4 regions of the Bradyrhizobium sp. SZCCHNR1002 genome follow, and region 2 is predicted to be linked to each of the others. Evidence: predicted binding sites of a transcription regulator. Region 2 holds the regulator's gene; each other region holds the start of a gene.

Region 1 (5,048 bases), 1.3 Mb from region 2:
GGCATCGGGCGCGAGCAGGCCGCACAGCGTATTCAGGAGCGTGGTCTTGCCGCACCCGGAGGGACCGACGATGCTGACGATCTCCCCTTCTCTCAACGTCAGGCTGAGATCGCCGATGACGGGCACGATCCCGCCGCCATCGAGTTCGTAGCTCTTGGCGACATGCTCGACCACGAGCGGCGGCGCGGGCGCCGCGACGCCCGTGCCGGTCTGCGTCTTGAGGCCGGTCTCAATCATTTGAGACTGGCGATCGCCTTCTCCGCGAAGGAATTGTCGATGATCTGGTCGAACGGCACCGAGCCCTTGGCATTGCCGAGATAGACCTGCATCTCCATCAGGTTCGCCCACTGATCCGTCTTGGTGATCACCGATTGCGCCGGAATGAGATATTTCAGCTCGGCATCGATCGCCTTGTCGACGACCTCGCCGGGAAGATCGGGAAATTCCTTGCGCGCGACCTCCTTGGAGAAGGCAGGGTCGGCGTAGGTCTTGCGCGAGGCCTCCTCGAACGAGGTCACCAGCGCCTGCACCATCTCGGGATCCTTCTGGATCGTGGTCGGCAGCACCATGATGCCGGTGTTGCAGAAGGGGCCGATATAGTTGGAGAAGTCGAACACCACCTTGGCGCCCTGCGCTTCGGCGGCCGACACGCTCGGCTGATAGGCAATTGCGATGTCGGCCTGCCCCGCCAGCATGGCCGCAATTTCGGTCCCGGGGTTGACCGGCACGATGGTCGCATCGACGCCGACCTTCATGCCCGCCTTCTCCAGCAGGCGCTTGGCGACGCTATAGTTGGTGTTGGGCTCGGGCGATGTCACGATCTTCAGGCCCTTGAAGCCCTTGGGATCGGTGATCGGCTGCAGCGTCTTCGACACGCCGAAGTAATGCGCCCGCTGCACCACGGTGCCGACGACCACACCAGGACCGCCATTCTCGCGCGAGATCTGCGCCATGGTGGCGTCACCGATGGCAAAATCAGCGGAGCCGCCGAGCACGGCAGCGAAGGTCTGGGTGTCGCCGCCCGCGGCGCTCACCTGCATGTCCAGGCCGTTCTTCTTGAAGATGCCGGCATGCATGCCGACGTAGAGGTTGATGTAGCCGAGATTGTGCACGGCCTCGCTGAAGCGGACCGTCTTCAGGCCGGCTGCTGCGGCCCTGCCGCTCCCGAGCAACGCCGGCGCGCCGAGCCCCGCCGCGATTGCCGCTGACGTCGCGAGGAAGCGACGCCGATCGATGGTTGGTCTTGCGCCCGCAGATGCCGAGACACGTTCGCTCATGGTGCAGAACTCCTCCCAGACCGTTGAAATCTGAAAGGAGACTATGGTCGTGACGTGCAGCAGCAAGGCGAAATAACAGACGCGATTTGCGCAAAAGCTGACGACACCGAGCGTGATGAGGCACGCAGCGACGTGCGACGCCTGCGCTCTGCCGAGCAGTTGTCGCCCTGCTGCCGCTTAACGGGTCGCCATGGTCAAACGTGCATCGCAACAGAGGCGATAATGTCAATTTTGCCATTAAGGCCGCACAAAGAAAATGCAACTCCGCCGCAACTGCATGAGGTGAGATCGGGCCTCTGGCGCGACCTTCCCGAGACGACGATGCATCAACCCTTATATGCAGTCTGCATCCCGTGCACGCTCGACACGTATCCATGCACCGTCATCCGGTGTCACGAATCGAACGCGGCGCCTTGGCCTCCCAGCGGGCTTGGTGCCGTCTCGAACATCGCACCCATTCGCAATTGCAGCAACACCGCACTGACTGTCGCGTTTGCGACAAATCATTGATGTTGATAGCTAATGGCATATCGCTTGCAATGCACAATGCGCCTCGCTATTGCAGCGCAGAAATTTCTTGGAGTGCGACATGCTCGGAATTGGAAGTCAGCTGCCTTCGTTCGAAGTCGTCGGTGTGAAGCCCGGTTTTCATCTTCAGGAGGAGAAAGGCGAGAGCGCCTTCGAAACCCTGACCGAAGCCAGCTTTCCCGGCAAATGGAAGATCATCTTTTTCTATCCGAAGGACTTCACGTTCGTCTGCCCGACGGAAATCGCCGAGTTCGCGCGCCTCGGGAAAGACTTCGCCGACCGGGACGCCGTCGTGCTCGGCGGCTCGACCGACAACGAGTTCTGCAAGCTCGCCTGGCGCCGCGACCACAAGGATCTGCACAAGCTCCCAATCTGGCAGTTCGCCGACACCAAGGGCTCGCTGGTTGACGGCCTCGGCGTCCGCTCGCCGGACGGCGTCGCCTATCGCTACACCTTCATCGTCGATCCCGACAACACGATCCAGCACGTCTACGCCACCAACCTCAACGTCGGCCGCGCCCCCAAGGACACGCTGCGTGTCCTCGACGCCCTGCAGACCGACGAGCTCTGCCCGTGCAACCGCGAGGTCGGCGGCGAGACCCTGAAGGTCGCTTGATCATGTCGATCGAGCAGCTCAAGGATCAGATCCCGGACTTCGCCAAGGACGTCAGGCTCAATCTGTCGTCCATGGCGTCCGACGAGACGCTGTCCGTGCAGGCCAAATACGGCCTGCTCGTCGCCTGCGCGATTGCGACTCGCAATCCGACGGTGACGGCGGCTCTCGAATCGGTCGCAGCCGCACATTTGTCGCCTGCGGCTTTGGCGGCGGCGAAGTCGGCCGCCGCGATCATGGCGATGAACAATGTCTACTACCGTTTCGTGCACCTTGCCTCGAACAAGGAGTACGCGACGATGCCAGCCCGGCTGCGGATGAACGTCATCGCCAATCCCGGCGTCGACAAGGCCGATTTCGAGCTGTGGTCGCTGGCGGTGTCGGCCATCAACGGCTGCGGCACCTGCATCGACGCCCACGAGAAGGTTCTGCAGGACGCGGGTGTCAGCACCGCCGCGATCCAGACCGCCGTCCGCTTCGCCGCCATCATCCAGTCGGTTGCCGTCGCGATCGAAGCCGCTGGTGTGACGATCGCCCTGGCGGCTGAGTAGAAAGCGACCCGATATGTGAATGCGGCCGGCATTGTCCGGCCGCATTTCATTTCCGACGATTCACGCATTGGTTGCATGACCAGCCGCCGCGCGCGCAACCGCTCGGCCAGCTAAGCCTCTGACTTCGCGGCAAAGTCGAATGGGGTGCGGCATCCCGATACTGCCGACCGACCTGCCGCCTTGAGCAGAGGCAGCCCGAGATCTCGCGCATGGCGAGAATTCATCGATATGGCCAGCCGGGAAATTTCCATCAAATAGCCTTACCTGCTCACGCTTCCCGCCAAGAAACATTGATCAGCTGAGGGCCAAGCAACATCGATTGTGACCAGGGCGCGCGAAAACAGTGGCGCGCGTGTCGGAAGGAAACCGGAACTGTCAGTCTCGACGGCAGCGTTGGCGAAGTCTCTCCGATGGCGCATGATGCGAGCCTCGGTTCGATCACGCGCGCCCGACGCCCTGAAGGTCTCTCCCACGATCCGTTCGTCGGAGACAGGAGGCTAGTGATGAGTGCTCCAGGTCAGAACGATCCGGCCAAGCCGACGCCGCCTTGGGCAAGCGAGGAGCTCCGCAAATATGCGCCGCGCCGACACCAGGCGGACGCCGGCTCCGCGACCCACGACATGCCGGAGGAAGGCGCCCGGCTGCCGCACCATCTGATTGCCCGGCCAAGCTTCCTGCCGGCGCGGCCGGCCGCCGTCGATCTCGACGATGAAGAGGTGCGTCGTGTCTGGAGTGCGAAGCTCGACCCGGTCGTCATGCCGCTGCCGCCGGAAGATTCCGACAAGTCGGCGCGTCTTGGCGGCCTTATCAAGATCGGCGCGGCCGTCGGCATCGCCGCATCTGTTGCCATGATCATCGTCAACATGGTCCCGTTCGACAATGGCGCGGCGGTGCCGGGCGGCAAGAGCCAGATCATGCCGTCGACGGTGCTGGAGAGCCTGGCCCAGATCGACCCGGCGGAAGCCAAGGTCGCCCAGGATGATCCGCCGCAAACCGTCGCTTCGCTCGTGGCCCCCAGCAGCATCGACGTGACGACGAGAGCCTGGCCGTCGGCCCCGCCATCTCCTGCACCGGCCGCGGCTGCCCCGCCGGTTGCGAGCCAACCGCCAATGTTGCCGGCCGCACCGTCTCGTCCGACCGTTTCACTGCCCCGAGACGAGGTCGACGGCCTGATGAAGCGGGGGCGTGATCTGCTCGCCGCCGGCGACGTCGCAAGCGCGCGCCTGATCCTCACCCGGTTATCCGATGCCGGGATCGCCGACGCTTCTCTCCTGCTCGCGCGTACCTATGACCCGGTCGAGCTGACGAAGTCGCGGCTCCTCGGCGCCGTTCCCGACGCTGCCAAGGCACGCGCCTGGTACCTCAGGGCTGCCGAGCAAGGATCGCCGGAAGCTAGCCGCCGCATCTCCGCAGCGCGCTAATTCATCAGATCGGAACGCACAAACGCGATCCGGACCGCTCTCGCAAGAAGGGGCGGCCGTGCTCGTCTGCGCTCACGAACAAGACATCGAGGGGAGGATTTGATGATGCAGAGCATCGGCGTGGCGGGTGGCACCGGCGGGACCGCCACAGGAAGCCAGGATCATCAGTTGCGGCCTCATCAGATGGTCCGCGCCGGCCGCGCCACGAAGGCCGCCTGCCTTGCCCTGGCTCTGTCCGCTCCGGTCACGCTGGCCGGCGATCGAACGGCGGCCGCAGCCGAGAATGAAATTCGTATCGGCAACACGATGCCCTATAGCGGCCCCGCCCTCGCCTATGGCGTCATCGGCAAGACCATCGCGGCCTATTTCAACAAGGTGAATGCCGAAGGCGGCATCAATGGCCGGCGGATCACCTTCATCTCCTATGACGACGCCTATTCTCCGCAGAAGACGATGGACCTGACGCGCAAGCTCGTCGAGGAGGACAAGGTCCTGCTGACCTTCGCGAGCCTCGGCACCACGACCAACGCCGCGGTCCGACCTTATCTGAACGCCAACAAGGTCCCGCAGCTGTTCGTCGCCTCGGGCTCCTCGATGTGGGACGAACCGCGCGATTTTCCTTGGACGATGGGCTTCCAGCCAAGCTACCAGGCCGAGG
Region 2 (5,048 bases):
GTTTACGCTGAAGCTCTCGCCGCGCGCCAAGGTGCCTGCCATGCAGCTCGCCCAGCTGATCGCGATCGACCCGCCGAGCGCGCTGGCGCAGTTCAAGATCGAGGCGCAGACGGCGCCGTGAGACTGACGCCGATCGGAGCAGCGCGCCGAAGCAGGACGTGAGTCCACGTCTCTCTCCACGCGTCATTCCGGGGCGCGCGTAGCGCGAGCCCGGAATCCATACTCCGGGACGGTGATTGGTGAAGGAGGTCAAGCGAGCAGACATCCCGATCCTCTCGACCGGTCGTGGTTATGGATTCCGGGCTCGCGCTGCGCGCGCCCCGGAATGACGGGCGGAGAGAGCGTGCCATCAGGCGGCAACGTTGCACGCGGAGGGATCGCGCTCGCTGATCAAGACGCACCGTTGGCACCTCGCCGTCAGCACACACGTCCACGATCCCGCGGCTGAAATGCCCGAGTTGATCCGGTTCGTTCGGCCCTCGCTTAGCGAAGAGGGCGCAGGGAATGCCGGGTGCTGGCCGCAACCCATGGCCCGCCTGCGAACAAAAATGCAGGCGGCAGGTACCACAGGTTCAGCCGGTCATCCGGCATTCCCTGCGCGGTGGGCTTGTCGGCTGCTTCGCGCTCTCCCTGGTGCACCGGGCTTGTTGGCCACCATGACGACAATGCGCTTCGAGCGCCTTGCGCTTGACACCAGCGTCGGGGTGTCGAGACCACGCGACTTGACCGCCTGCAATTCGCCGTTCGTCCACGCGCCATCAGCACGTTGCGACAGACTGCAGCCACCGCCTCCCCACCTCACGTCTCGTGACGACCGCGAACCGTCCCTCTTCATCGAGGCGGGATGCGCGAGAAGATGCAGGTGATCTGCCCGACGGCGCAAGCGGAAACAGTGCGGCAGACTAACACGACGGGCAGTTGGCGCATGGCGGAGATGCGGAAATTGCCCGTCGGGCAGACACGCGGAGGAGAGCGACGAACGACGACGCTGCTGTCTAAGTCGAACCGAATATGCGGATCGGACATCCGGTCTGATGGGTTCTCTCGGTCCAGCCGGTCCCGATCCAACGGAAGCGACTTGCCCCGGGGACTTGGCCGCGCCGTGCACGTTCGGTTAGAACGCGACTCCCGCGAGTCGTCCCGCCTCCATCCGAAGGAACTCTCATGGCCTTGATGCCGGTGTCCGATGCGTTGTCTGCGGTGCTCGCCGGCGCCGAACCGCTGGCCGAGGAGATGGTCGGGCTGGACGAGGCGTTTCACCGGGTGCTGGCACGTGACCTCGCGGCGCTGCGGACGCAGCCGCCGGAGGCGATGTCGGCGATGGACGGCTATGCGGTGCGCGCGGCCGATGCCGACAAGCCCCAGGCGCGGCTCAAGGTGATCGGCGAGGTCGCCGCCGGGCGGCCGTTCGATCGCGTCCTCGGGCCTGGCGAGGCGGCGCGCATCTTCACCGGCGGCGTGGTGCCGGACGGCGCCGACGCCGTCGTGATCCAGGAGGACACGATCGCGGACGGCGATCACGTCGTGCTCAGCGAGGCCGCAATCAAGGGCCGCCACATCCGGCCGGCAGGAGTCGACTTCCACGAGGGCATGGTGCTGCTGAGCGCCGGGCGCCGGCTCAGCGACCGCGATCTGTCGCTCGCCGCCAGCATGAACCATCCGGCGCTGCCAGTGCGGCGGCGCCCGAGGGTAGCGCTGCTCGCCACCGGCGACGAGCTGGTGATGCCCGGCGCGACGCCGGGTCCGGGCCAGATCGTCTATTCCAACGGCTATGCTCTGCGCGCGCTGGTGCGCAGCGAAGGCGCCGAGCCGGTCGATCTCGGCATTGCCGCCGATACGCTCGACGCCACGGTTGCCGGCATCCGCCGGGCGCGCGAGGCCGAGGCCGACATCCTGGTCACCACCGGAGGCGCCTCGGTCGGTGATCACGACCTGGTCAAGCAGGCGCTCGAGGCCGAGGGCGTCGAGATGGCGTTCTGGAAGATCGCAATGCGACCGGGCAAGCCGATGATGCATGGCCGGCTCGGCGGCATGAGGGTGATCGGGCTGCCGGGCAATCCGGTGTCGTCCTATGTCTGCGCCATCCTGTTCCTGGTCCCCTTGATTCGACGCCTGCTCGGCCGCGACGAAGCGCTGATGCCGCGCGAGACCGCCCTGCTCGGCCGCGAGCTCGCCGCCAACGATTCGCGCGAGGACTATCTGCGCGCCCGGCTGGAGGAACGCGCCGACGGCACGCTGGTCGCGACACCGGTGACGCAGCAGGATTCGTCGCTGCTCGGCCATCTCGCGCTCTCCCAGGCGCTCGTGATCCGTCCGGCCTATGCGCCGAAGGCGCCGGCCGGCAGCCCCTGCGAGATCCTGCGCCTGCCGAACTGAGCGGTTTTCCCCGGCAAAGCCCGGATCGTTCATCATATTTTTAGGATTGCGGAACACACATCGAACATATAGTGTCCGTTCATGATTTGTTTTTAGTATGTTGCGGGCGACGCGAATACGAACGTCCAACTCCCATTCGCCCTTGGACGCAGGGCGCGGACTCGGACGACACAAACTGGGGACCAGGTCGAGATGCTGACGCGCAAACAGTACGAACTTCTGCGGTTCATCAATGAACGGCTCAAGGAAGCCGGCGTGCCGCCGTCATTCGACGAGATGAAGGATGCCCTCGACCTGCGCTCGAAGTCCGGCATCCACCGCCTGATCACGGCGCTGGAGGAGCGCGGCTTCATCCGCCGGCTGCCCAACCGTGCCCGCGCCATCGAGGTGATCAAGCTGCCCGAGCTGTCGCAGGCCGGCAACAATCGCCGCGGTTTCACGCCGTCGGTGATCGAAGGCAATCTCGGCAAGGTGCGGACCTCGACGCCCGCGCTCGATGATGGCGAGCGCCCGGTCGCGGTGCCTGTCATGGGCCGCATCGCCGCGGGTACGCCGATCGAGGCGCTGCAGACCCGCAGCCACACGATCAGCGTGCCGGCCGACATGCTCGGCAATGGCGATCACTACGCGCTCGAGGTGCGCGGCGACTCGATGGTCGATGCCGGCATTCTCGACGGCGACATGGCGCTGATCCAGCGCAACGAGACCGCCGACACCGGGGACATCGTGGTGGCGCTGATCGACGATGAGGAAGCGACGTTGAAGCGTTTCCGTCGCCGCGGCGCCTCGATCGCGCTGGAGCCCGCCAATACCGCCTATGAGGTGCGCATCCTGCCGCCCAACCGGGTGAAGATCCAGGGCAAGCTGGTCGGGCTCTATCGCAAGTACTGAGCACCGACGCGCTGGTATCGGACGACATGCACAGTTGAGCGGCGGCGCGATGCTTGGAGCGTCGCCGCAGCTCAAAAACGAGTCACACGCGAATGCACCTCATGATGTGCAGCGCGGCACGCTCAAACGCTTGTGATCATCAGCGGCCACACGCCATGCAGATCAGCGCAGAATTGCCGTGAAGCGCGCGCTAACATCGCCTCGATGTCCACTCTGATAGAGGCCTGCGCCTGTCCGGGGGGAAGCGTGGGTCGGCTATCTCTCAGCGAGGAGCGATCCGATGTGTGACTACAGCCTCCATGCCGTTGCCTCCCGTCCTGCCAAGGTCGGCGAGACGCTGATATCGACGACCTTCCGCGGCACCGCGACCCGCGGCTTCGCGGTGGAGACCGAGCCCAACGTTGCGGTGTGCATGCTGCCTGGCACCGAGCTCGCCTTCGCCGAGGACGTCCGCTACGACAGCCGCTGGCTCTGGACCCGGACGATCCGCGAGCGCGTCGCCAAGTTCAACACGATCGAAAAGCACATCCCCGATCGCCATCACGACGCCATCGAGTTTGCCGACGGCCGGCACGTGCTCGTCACGCAGCTCTGCGAAGGCCAGCGCGTCACCGTGCTGCAGCTGCCCGTCACCAGGCAGCCGGGCGAGCACCGTCCGGATAGCGCGGAGGAGGCGCCGGCATCGCAGACGACGCGGATTCGCCGGATCAGCATCACCTGACACGCGTCAGTCGATTTCGTCGTCTCGGATCGCTCGCCCGCAGCCCTCGGCCGGCACCTGCCGAAGCCGAGGGCGCGAGCATCAGCGCGGAAGCCGGACGAACTAATCCTCGATCACCTGCTCCGTCTCCGGCGGAGTCGCATCCTGGCCACGCGACGCAGGCGCGCGCGGTGTCAGGGTCATGTCGAATTCGCCGGCATCGGCCGAAGCCGGCCACCACGGGCGATCCGTGCCACCAGCGCGCACCGGCGTGACCGCGAAGCCGGCGCCCCGCTGCACCAGCATCAAGGCGCCCTGCTGCTGCAGACGCGGGCGGTCGATCACGGCGGCCGCACACGACGACGGCGCGGCGCGCGCGGTCACGATCAGCGCGGCACGGACGCAATCATCGGCGATGGCGTCGGCGCGCAAGGTCATGGCGACGAAACGGCCATCGGCCATCGCCACGACACAGCCCGCCTCGTCGCAGGACACACCGTCACCGAGTGCAGCATCGGCGGGCAGGCGCGCATCGGCATCGGCGGCGAGCCACTCCTTGGTGACGAACACGTCCTTGCCGGTGCGCATTACATGCAGGCGCCCGTCGCGGCCACGCACCGCCACCGCGCGTCCGTCTCCGGCAATGAGAATGTCGGGCAACGGCGTCGTGGCGGCCCACAGGGTGGCCGCCGCGAGCACGACGGCGCCCGACCAGCGCAGCGGCGTCCGCAACAGCCCGATCAGGATGAGTCCGAGACTGGCCAGGATCAGCGGGCCGATGCCGAACGCCGGAATCCGTCCGACCGCGCCCGGTAGCGCCGCCACCCAGCGCGTCACCGCGATCATCCAGTCGATTCCGAAGCCCATCAGCGACCACCAGAAGCCGTCAAGGCCAAACGGCACCGCCAGCAGTCCCATCAGGCCGGCAGGCATCACCAGCACGGACACCACCGGCATCGCCGCGAGATTCGCCAGCACGCCATAGGGCGTGACGCGATGGAAGTGGAAGGCGGCGTAGGGCGTCGTCGCGAGCCCCGCGATCAGCGAGGCCAGCAGCAGCATCGCAAGCTCGCGCCCGCCC
Region 3 (5,048 bases), on a different contig from region 2:
CATCCAGATCTGCAGGGTCGAGCCGGACAGCGCCAGCGGCAGGCCCGAGGAGAAGCCGAGGAACAGCACGACGAGCACGCGCGGCTGCAGATAGACGGCCATGCTCTCGCGCCAGGTCGGGGCAGGGTTGGCCGGGCCGGGCGCAGCGCTGGTCGCGATATCGTGGGAAGAAGCCTCGGGTGCTGTCATACGCAGGTGGTAGCAGATTCCGCTGGTGCCACAAGCTCAGCTGTCATCGCCCGGCTTGACCGGGCGATCTAGTATCCCAGAGGCCTATCCATCGCCTCCCGCGATCTGCGGATAGAGATCGTTCCAGTCCGGGTTGTCCTTTTCGATCAAGGAGATCTTCCAGTCCCGCTGCCACTTCTTGAGTCGCTTCTCGCGATGAATGGCTTGCTCGATCTGTTCAAAGACTTCGAAGTAGACGAGTCGGGTCACGCCGTAGCGCTTGGTGAAGCTGTCGGAGACCTTGGATCTGTGCTCGGCGACCCGTCGAACCAGATCATTGGTCATGCCGATGTACAAGGTGCCGCCGATGTGGCTGGCGAGTATGTAGACGTAGTACGAGCGCGTACCCATCGGACGCCTCTGGGATACTGGATCGCCCGGTCAAGCCGGGCGATGACAGTGTTGTTGGATTGCCGCCACTTGCAACAACAGCAGATCGCTCTCACTCCCCCGCCTGCATCCGCCCCGCCAACGGAAACAGGTCCGGCGTCGCACCCGTGCCCGGCGCGATCCGCGGCGACTCCACCGCGGCGTCCGGCTTGCTGAAATCCAGCTCCTCGATGCGTGCCGCACGTTTCTCGATCTTGTCGGCGGAGATCAGGATCTGGCGGATGTCCTCGCCGACGTCGCCAAAATGCTTCTGCAGTTTCAGCACGCGCTCGCGCAGGCGGCCGAGATCGTCGCCGAGATGGATCACCTCGTTGCGGATCTGGTCGGCGGCATCGCGGATGCGGGCGTCCTTCATGATCTGCTGCATGACCTGGATCGCCAGCATCAGCAGCGACGGCGACACCAGCACGACACGGGCGCGATAGGCTTTCTGGATCACGTCGTCGAAACCATCGTGGATCTCGGCATAGACCGATTCCGACGGCACGAACATCAGCGCCGTATCCTGCGTCTCGCCGACGACGAGATACTTCTCGGCGATGTCGTTGACGTGGCGCATCACGTCGGTGCGCAGGCGCTGCGCGGCCGCGCGCTTCTCCTCCTCGGTGTCGGCATCATGCAGCGCGGTCACGGCTTCGAGCGGAAACTTGGCGTCGATGCAGAGCGGCCTGCTGTCGGGTAGGAATACGACGCAGTCCGGCCGCTTGCCGCTGGCGAGCGTGTACTGGAACGCGTAGCTGCCCTTCGGCAATCCGTCCTGGACGATCGCCTCCATCCGCGCCTGGCCGAATGCGCCGCGCGACTGCTTGTTGGCGAGCACGTCGCGCAAGGTGGACACCTGCGTGGTCAACTCGCTCAGATCGCGATGCGCGTTGTCGATGATGCCGAGCCGTTCGTGCAGGACGCGCAAGCTATCCATGGTGTGCCGCGTGGTCTGCTCCATCGACTGGCCGACGCGGTGGGTGACGGCGTCGAGCCGCTCGTTGACGCTGCGGGCGAGATCCACCTGCCGGCCGGCGAGCAGTTGCGCCATGGCGTCGACCCGGCCGGAGGCCTCGCTCTGCACCCGGATCATCTCGCCGAACCGCTGTTCGATCTCCTCGGTGCGCATCGCCTGCTGGGCGGCAAGCTCCGCGCTCCGCCGTCCGGAGCGGGCCACCGCCAGGCCGATCATCATGAGCAGAAGCAGCACCAGCACGCCAAACCCGATCAGCGCGTCGCTGGCGCGGACGGGCAGGTCGCCGATCATGACGACGACAGGATTGAGCGCAGAATTCAGCGCAGGATTCAGCGATTGGCTGGCGGTCATCACCCCCGTCTATCCGATTCGCAAACCGTCGCGAACGAAGAGAGAACATTTATGGTTAAGGCCGGGTTAAGAAGTATGGTTAACGGATCGTTGAAATTCATGGTTAGCGAACTCTTAACCGCGCGTCCTCACATTGACCGCGCCTGTTCCGGGGCTTAAATCGCGCGCCATGTCCTTAAGAGAAATCATCATCCTGCCGGACCGGCAGCTCCGGCTGGTGTCCAAGCCTGTCGAGAAGGTCACGCCGGACATCCGGCAGCTGGTCGACGACATGTTTCAGACCATGTACGACGCGCCCGGCATCGGGCTCGCGGCGATCCAGGTCGCGCAGCCGCTGCGCGTCATCACGATGGATCTGGCCAAACCTGACTCCGGCGGCGAGACCAAGCGCGAGCCGCGGGTGTTCATCAATCCCGAGATCATCGCCAAGTCAGATGAGCTGTCGGTGTATGAGGAAGGGTGCCTGTCGATCCCCGAATATTACGAGGAGGTCGAGCGGCCGGCGCGGGTGCGCGTGCGCTTCACCGATCTCGACGGCGTGGTCCGCGAGGAGGATGCCGAGGGGCTCTACGCCACCTGCATCCAGCACGAGATCGACCATCTCAACGGCGTGCTGTTCATCGACTACCTGTCGAAGCTCAAGCGCGATCGCGTCATGAAGAAGTTCACCAAGGCCGCCAAGCGGGCGGGCGAGTAACGATCAACTCTCTCCTTCGTCATGCCCGGGCCTGACTCGGGCATCCACGTCTTGCCCCTCGCGCTGGCATTGCGACGTGGATGGCCGGGCCTACGCCGCGCCGAAGGGGCTTCGGCCCCGCAGGCGGGACAAGCCCGGCCATGACAGCGGAGTAGAGGCTTTGCAGGGTCTCAGACCACATGCCACTTCGCCTGATCTTCATGGGCACGCCGGATTTCGCCGTGCCCACTCTGCTCGAGCTCGCCGGCCACGGCCACGAGATCGTGGCCGTCTACACCCGTGCGCCGAAGCCCGGCGGCCGCCGTGGCCTCGCGCTGCAGCCGACGCCGATCGAGACCGAGGCGCGCCGGCTCGGCATCCCCGTGCTCACGCCGAAGACGCTGAAGACCGAGGAGGCCTTGGCGGAGTTTCGCGCCCATGAGGCCGATGCCGCGGTCGTTGTCGCCTATGGCATGATCCTGCCGCAGGCGATTCTCGATACGCCCAAGCTCGGCTGCTACAACCTGCATGCCTCGCTGCTGCCGCGCTGGCGCGGCGCCGCGCCAATCAACCGTGCGATCATGGCCGGTGATGCCGAGAGCGGCGTGATGGTGATGAAGATGGATGTCGGCCTCGACACCGGCGACGTCGCGATGGCCGAGCGGTTGCCGATTACGGACGCGATGACGGCCTCCGATCTGCACGATCGGCTCTCGCGCATCGGCGCCGACCTGATGGTGCGCGCGATGGCGGCGCTTGAGCGTGGCGGACTGACATTGACCAAGCAAGCCGAGGACGGCGTGACCTACGCCGCCAAGATCGACAAGGCCGAGGCGCGGATCGACTGGGCGAAGCCGGCGCACGCCGTACTGCGCCACATCCACGGCCTGTCGCCGTTCCCCGGCGCCTGGAGCGAGGTCGTGTTGGACGGCGAGGCGGTGCGCCTGAAGATCCTGCGCTGCGCGCTGGCCGACGGCGCGGGCGAGCCGGGCACCGTGCTGGACGACCAACTCACCATCGCCTGCGCCGATGGCGCCATCCGCATCACCGAGCTGCAGCGCGCCGGCAAGGGCCCGATGAAGGCCGCGGATTTCCTGCGCGGCACGCCCGTTGCGCCGGGCCTGCGCTTCGGCTGATATTTCAGCTCGTCATGCGCAGGCTTGACCCGCGCATCCATCTCGCGAACAAGCTTCGTTCCTGGATGGATTGCCGGGTCAAGCCCGGCAATGACGGCCAAATACGATCGAGGCGATGCCCCGCTACAAGCTCACCATCGAATATGACGGCACTCCCTTCTGCGGCTGGCAATTGCAGGAGACGCTGCCGTCGGTGCAGGGCGCACTGGAGAGGGCGGTGCAAGCGACCTGCGGAGTGCCGACCCGCGTGCACGGCTCCGGCCGCACCGATGCCGGAGTCCACGCCACGGGGCAGGTCGCGCATTGCGACATCGACAAGGAGTTCCGGCCGGACAAGCTGCGAGATGCGCTCAACGCGCATCTGCGGCCCAATCCTGTCGCGGTGCTCGACGCCGAGATCGTGCCCGACACCTTTGAGGCGCGCTTCTCCGCGCGCAAGCGGCACTACCGCTATCGCATCGTCAATCGCCGCTCGAACCTCGCGCTCGAGGTCGGCCGCGTCTGGCGCGTGCCGCAGCGGCTCGATTCCGATGCGATGCACGTCGCGGCGCAGCGCCTGATCGGAAAGCATGATTTCACGACCTTCCGCGACACCGAGTGCCAGGCCAAGTCGCCGGACAAGACGCTCGATCAGCTCGACGTCGTGCGAGAGGGCGACGCGATCACCATCGTCACGTCGGCGCGGTCCTACCTGCACAGCCAAGTGCGCTCGATGGTCGGCTCGCTGGTGTGGGTCGGGCAGGGCCGCTGGACTGCGGACGATCTCGCGGCTGCGCTCGCCGCGCGCAACCGCGCGGCCTGTGGCGTGGTCGCGCCGCCGGAAGGCCTGTATCTCGTGAAGGTCGATTACTAGAGCGGCGCTTGGCTACGCAAAATAGCGATCGAGGATGCCGCGATAGATCTTGGTCAAGGTCGCGATGTCGGCGACGGAGGCGCGCTCGTCGATCTGGTGCATGGTCTGGCCGACCAGGCCGAACTCGATGACCGGACAGTAGGATGAGATGAAGCGGGCATCCGAGGTGCCGCCGGTGGTGGACAGCTCCGGCTTGCGGCCCGTCACCTCTTCGATGGCGGCGACCGCGAGATCGGTGAACGGGCCCGGCTTGGTCAGGAACACGTTGGAGTTCGACGGCAGCCAGTCGATATGGGCGCGGATGCGGTTGCCGCAGGCTTTCGCCAGCCGCTCCTCGACCAGCGCACGCAGCGACTGCTGCGTATGGCAGTCATTGTAGCGGATGTTGAACTTCGCCCGCGCGATCCCCGCGATGACGTTGGTGGCGGTGTTGCCGACGTCGACGGTGGTGAATTC
Region 4 (5,048 bases), on a different contig from region 2:
CGTAGCGTCAGGCCGCGTGGGCGCGCTTGAGCGCGGCCGCGGCGATCTTCAGGTCTTTCACGAACAGCGCGTATTCCCGCGCCTTGGCCTCGGCGTCGGGCAGGCGGAGCAAATAGGATGGGTGCACGGTGATCATCGCCTGGGGACCGTCGGCCAAGTCAACGATGTGGCCGCGGTTCTTGGTGACCTGCGTGATCTTGCCGAACACCGCCTGCGCGGCGGTTGCACCCATCGCCACGACCAGAGCGGGCCGGACGGCGGCGAGCTCGCGCTCGTACCACGGGCGGCAGGCCTTGATCTCTGGCGTCGCCGGCTTCTGGTGCAGCCGGATCTTGCCGCGCGGCACGAACTTGAAATGCTTCACGGCATTGGTGACGTAGACTTTGGTCCGGTCGATGCCGGCCTCCTCCAGCGCACGGTCGAGCATCTGGCCGGCCGGGCCGACGAAGGGATGGCCGGCGAGATCCTCCTTGTCGCCGGGCTGCTCGCCGACCAGCATCAGTGGTGCATGCTCCGGGCCTTCGCCGAACACGGTCTGCGTGGCGTCCTTCCACAGCGGGCAGGCGCGGCAGGCGGCAGCCTCTTCACGCAAGGTCTCAAGATCGGTCGCCTCGACATCACGTGAGGTCTGAGCAGCAGGCGCGTGCACCTTCGGCTTGCGGGTCATCGCGGTCTCCTCGACGCGTTTCTGCGGCTTGTGCGGCTCGGTGCCTTCATCGGCGATCATCATGGATGTGCGCCGGCTGGCTTCCGCGATCAGCGGCTGGATCAGCTTCGCCTCGGGCAGGTTCTGCCAATATTTCTTCGGCATCTCCTTTTCCATCGCCTTCACTTTCAGCCGTGCCGGATTGAAAATGCTGGCGTAATAGCGCAGCCACACCTCTTCGAGCCGGTCTTCAGTCGGGGCTTCAGCCTTGCTCACCCCCGGTGTGAACGAGACGCGGCTGCCGTCCCAATGGGCGCAGAGCTCCGGCGTCAGGATCGACCAGGGCATGTCGGCGAAGCGGCGGGCGAAGAACGGCGCGGCGCGTTCGACGATGTGATGCTCCGGCTCGAACCACGCGACGTAGCGCGCCTCGCGCTCGCGGCCGACCTCGCGGAAGCGGACGAAGGCGTGCATCTTGTGGACGTCGCGGCGCACCGCGCGCGCCAGCGCATTGGCCTGCGCGACGTCGGGATCGGTCGCGATGTCCATCAGGTCGTGGTTGGTGCGCAGACGCCACAGCAGCCGGTAGAGCAGGGCGAAGCGGATGGGATCGCTGTGCAGGATCGCGCTCTCGGCCAGCTCCATGAAGCTCGCGGGCACGGAGAATGCGCCCTTGGGGACGTCGGGCAGCCGTGTCTCCGACTGATCGTCGAACAGATCAGCCGCCGCGCCCTTGACCCGCCAGCTCACATCGGCGGCCCTGACGTCGTTCATCGCCAGCGCCCGCGCCGCCCGACGCCAGCCGTCGAAATCGGTGTCGCTGTCGAGGGTTACGACGTGCATTTGGCACATACTCTCCGCGTCGTCATGCCCGGCCCCCGTGCCGGGCATCCACGTCGTGCCTCAAACAAGGACGTGGATGGCCGGGACAAGCCCGGCCATGACGGGTCAATTAGAATCCAAATCCCAGCTGTCGCGGTTTCGGCCGCAGCCGGGCCCTGAGGCTGGCGCCGTCCAGCAGCGACGGTGACGGCCGGTGGTCGGAGAGAACGATGAACGGCAGCGCCTTGTTCCTGACGACGTTGAGCTGGGCGAGATCCGCAAAGCGGATCGTCGTCGTGCGTCGCGTGGCGAGGATGCGCTGCACGGTGCGGGTGCCGAAGCCGGGCACGCGCAGCAGCTCCTCGCGGCTCGCTGTGTTGATGTCGAGCGGGAAGCGGTCGCGGTGGCGCAGCGCCCAGGCGAGTTTGGGGTCGATGTCGAGCGGCAGCATGCCCTCGTTCTCCTCGACGATCTCCTCGGCGTCGAAGCCGTAGAACCGCATCAGCCAGTCGGCCTGGTACAGCCGGTGCTCGCGCACGAGCGGCGGGGCCTGCAGCGGCAGCGCGCGGCTGGCATCGGGGATCGGGCTGAAGGCCGAGTAATACACGCGCTTCAGCTTGTAGGCGCCGTAGAGATTGGCCGAGGTCGACAGGATGGTGCGGTCGTTGGCGGCATCGGCGCCGACGATCATCTGCGTGCTCTGGCCGGCCGGCGCGAAGCGCGGCGGCCGGGCGCGGCGCACCGTCTTCTTGGCTTCCGCCGTCTCGTCGAGCTTGAGCCGGAGGCGACCCATGGTGCGGCGGATCGCGCGCTGGTCCTTCTCCGGCGCCAGCCTGGTCAGGCTGTCCTCCAGCGGCGTCTCGATATTGATGCTGAGCCGGTCGGCATATTTGCCGGCCTCCGCGATCAGCGCCTCATCAGCCTCCGGAATCGTCTTCAGATGGATGTAGCCGCGGAAGCGATGCTCCTCGCGCAATTTGCGCGCAACGGAGACGACCTGCTCCATCGTGTAGTCGGGACTTCGGATGATGCCCGACGAGAGAAACAGCCCCTCGATGTAGTTGCGGCGATAGAAGTCGATCGTGAGCTTCACGACCTCGTCGACCGTGAAGCGCGCGCGCGGCACGTTGGAGGAGGCGCGGTTGACGCAATACAGGCAGTCGAAGTTGCAGGCGTTGGTCAGCAAAATCTTGAGCAGCGAGATGCAGCGTCCGTCCGGCGCATAGGAGTGGCAGATGCCCATGCCCGGCGCGGTCGAGCCGAGCCCCTTGCCGTCGCGGGAATCCCGCATCTCCGTACCGCTGGAGGCGCAGGACGCGTCATACTTGGCGGCATCGGCCAGGATCTCGAGTTTGCGCAGCAGCTCCATGCTTTTGAATCCCTTTGATTCCACTCGTTGAATCCGCACCGGGTCAATCCCGATTGACTCTCTCGGACGCGTTAGCTTTATATTAGAACGTATCATGAACAAAGGAGATCGTCGCGGGTTCATTGCCTGCGTTCACAAAGAGAACGGCAGCACCCGCACGATGGATGAAAGGAGCGGCGACGGATGCCCGGCGCACGCATGGATACACTCGCGCGTCTGCGCGGCCGCATTTCCCGGCTCGAGGCGGCCGATGGCGCGCATGATCTGCGCCGGGTCGCGCTCGGTCATGACGAGGCCGACGCGGTGCTGCAGGGCGGTCTTGCCACCGGCGCGCTGCACGAGGTGTTCGCCGAGGCCGGCCGCCAGGCGGCGGCCGCGACCGGATTCGTGTGCGGCTTGGCTGCGCGTGTGGCTGCGCGGAAGCCGCTGATCTGGATCCGGCAGGACTTTGCCGAGCGCGAGGCCGGCGCGCTGTCGATGAGCGGGCTCGCCGAGCTCGGCCTCGATCCGCGCCGTCTGGTGGTCGTGCGCGCGCCCGATCTCGATCACGCCCTGCGCACCGCGGCGGACGCGCTCGCCTGCGATGCGCTGGGCGGCGTGATGTTGGAGGTGTGGGGCGAGACGCAGAAGCTCGATCTCGTCGCCAGCCGCAAGCTCACCCTGGCGGCGCAGGAGTCCGGCGTGACCGCGCTGCTGCTGCGCGTCGCCGCGACGCCGGAGCCCTCCACCGCGGAGACGCGCTGGATGGTGCGCACCGCGCCGTCGCCGGCGGTGGCGCCATGGATGGCGTGGGGCGCGCCGCGTCTCGATGCCGAGCTCATTCGCAACCGTCACGGCCAGACCGGACGATGGATCATGGAGTGGATGCCCGATGCGTGCCGTTTCAGCGAACCGGCGGCGGATCCTCAGCCTGTGGCTGCCGCGCCTGCCCATCGAGCGCATCAAGCGGAGCCGCGGCGCCGATCCGCTTGAGCAAGGCAAGCCGCAGGTCGTCGTCATCAAGGACGCCAATGCGCTCTCGATCCATTCGCTCGACGAGGCGGCGGCGCGTCATGGCGTGTCGCTCGGCCAGCCCTTGGCGAATGCCCGCGCGGTCTGTCCCGACCTCGTCGCCCATGAGGCCGATCTCGCGGCCGACGCCAAGCTGCTGGAGAGCATCGCCGACTGGTGCGACCGCTTCACGCCGCTGGTGGCGCTCGATCCGCCGCACGGGCTGTCGCTCGACATTACCGGCTGCGTGCATCTGTTCGGCGGCGAGACAAAACTGATGCAGTCGGTGTGCGATGCGCTGACCGCGCACGGCCTCAGCGTATCCGCGGCGATCGCCTCCAACGCGGTGTGCGCGCGCACGCTGAACCGGCAGGTCCATGGCCGCATCGTTGCTGATGGCGAGGAGGCGGTGGCGGTCTCGGCCCTGCCGGTGGCCGCGCTCGGCGGCAGCGACGCGATCACGCTCGGCCTGCGCCGCGCCGGCCTCAAGACCATCGGCGACGTCGCCTCGCGCGGCCGCAACGAGATCACCGCGCGCTTCGGCGCCGCCTTCACCCGCGTGCTGGCCCAGGCGCTGGGCGAAGCCGATGCGCCGATCAGCCCGCGCAAAGTCCCGCCGGACTACATCGTCGAAAAACGTTTCGCCGAGCCGGTCGCGACCGACACCGTGATCGCGGCGAGCCTCTCAAGCTTGGCCGCGATGCTGGTGGCGGCGATGGCGCAGCAGGGCAAGGGCGCGCGGCGGCTGGAGGCCTGCTTCTTCCGCACCGACGGACTGGTCCGCGGCATCGCGGTCGACACCGGCCAGCCGGTGACGGACGCCGCCGTCATCGACCGGCTGTTCCGCGAGCGGCTGGAGGCGCTGAACGATCCGCTCGATCCCGGCTTCGGCTTCGACATGATCCGGCTTGCCGCCGGCCGCAGCGAGATCGTGGTGCAGCAGCAGCGCGATCTCGACGCCCACGTCCACGACAATGACGAGCTGTCGGCCCTGATCGACCGCATCGCCGCGCGCATCGGCGGCAAACGCGTCGTCGTGCACCTGCCGGTCGACACGCACGTTCCCGAACGCGCGGCGCTGTCGCTGCCGGCCCAGCACCATCTCGCAGCCACCAGCACCGCCGCCTGGCCCGAACGTACCGACGGCGAGCCGCCGCTGCGCCCTTTAAGGCTGTTCGCGCGCCCCGAGGCGATCCAAGTGATCGCCGGCGTCCCCGACGG

What was found. Region 2 encodes LexA, which represses DNA repair genes until DNA is damaged. Its sites were predicted from a motif close to TGTTCNNNNTGTGTTCNG; they were not measured.
Region 1: QX108_RS10675 (sel1 repeat family protein) is a predicted target of LexA. The motif match lies at 3,326-3,343, and genes of this name have one in related genera.
Region 3: QX108_RS30330 (DNA recombination protein RmuC) is a predicted target of LexA. The motif match lies at 1,958-1,975, and genes of this name have one in related genera.
Region 4: QX108_RS21500 (putative DNA modification/repair radical SAM protein) is a predicted target of LexA. The motif match lies at 2,921-2,938, and genes of this name have one in related genera.

The regions. Positions count from the first base shown of each region.
Region 1 is NZ_JAUHIS010000001.1:2,397,393-2,402,440, forward strand. It holds gene QX108_RS10655 (ABC transporter ATP-binding protein) at 1-237, opposite strand, end outside; gene QX108_RS10660 (ABC transporter substrate-binding protein) at 234-1,277, opposite strand; gene QX108_RS10665 (peroxiredoxin) at 1,867-2,421, shown strand; gene QX108_RS10670 (carboxymuconolactone decarboxylase family protein) at 2,424-2,969, shown strand; gene QX108_RS10675 (sel1 repeat family protein) at 3,473-4,390, shown strand; gene QX108_RS10680 (ABC transporter substrate-binding protein) at 4,493-5,048, shown strand, end outside.
Region 2 is NZ_JAUHIS010000001.1:1,125,647-1,130,694, forward strand. It holds gene QX108_RS05030 (hypothetical protein) at 1-121, shown strand, start outside; gene glp (gephyrin-like molybdotransferase Glp) at 1,165-2,376, shown strand; gene lexA (transcriptional repressor LexA) at 2,569-3,267, shown strand; gene QX108_RS05045 (hypothetical protein) at 3,548-3,988, shown strand; gene QX108_RS05050 (ComEC/Rec2 family competence protein) at 4,091-5,048, opposite strand, start outside.
Region 3 is NZ_JAUHIS010000008.1:240,169-245,216, forward strand. It holds gene QX108_RS30320 (AmpG family muropeptide MFS transporter) at 1-189, opposite strand, end outside; gene QX108_RS30325 (GIY-YIG nuclease family protein) at 274-579, opposite strand; gene QX108_RS30330 (DNA recombination protein RmuC) at 671-1,927, opposite strand; gene def (peptide deformylase) at 2,097-2,624, shown strand; gene fmt (methionyl-tRNA formyltransferase) at 2,804-3,739, shown strand; gene truA (tRNA pseudouridine(38-40) synthase TruA) at 3,855-4,592, shown strand; gene dapE (succinyl-diaminopimelate desuccinylase) at 4,605-5,048, opposite strand, start outside.
Region 4 is NZ_JAUHIS010000004.1:412,551-417,598, forward strand. It holds gene QX108_RS21495 (UdgX family uracil-DNA binding protein) at 8-1,489, opposite strand; gene QX108_RS21500 (putative DNA modification/repair radical SAM protein) at 1,599-2,837, opposite strand; gene QX108_RS21505 (DNA repair protein) at 3,021-3,809, shown strand; gene QX108_RS21510 (DNA polymerase Y family protein) at 3,709-5,048, shown strand, end outside.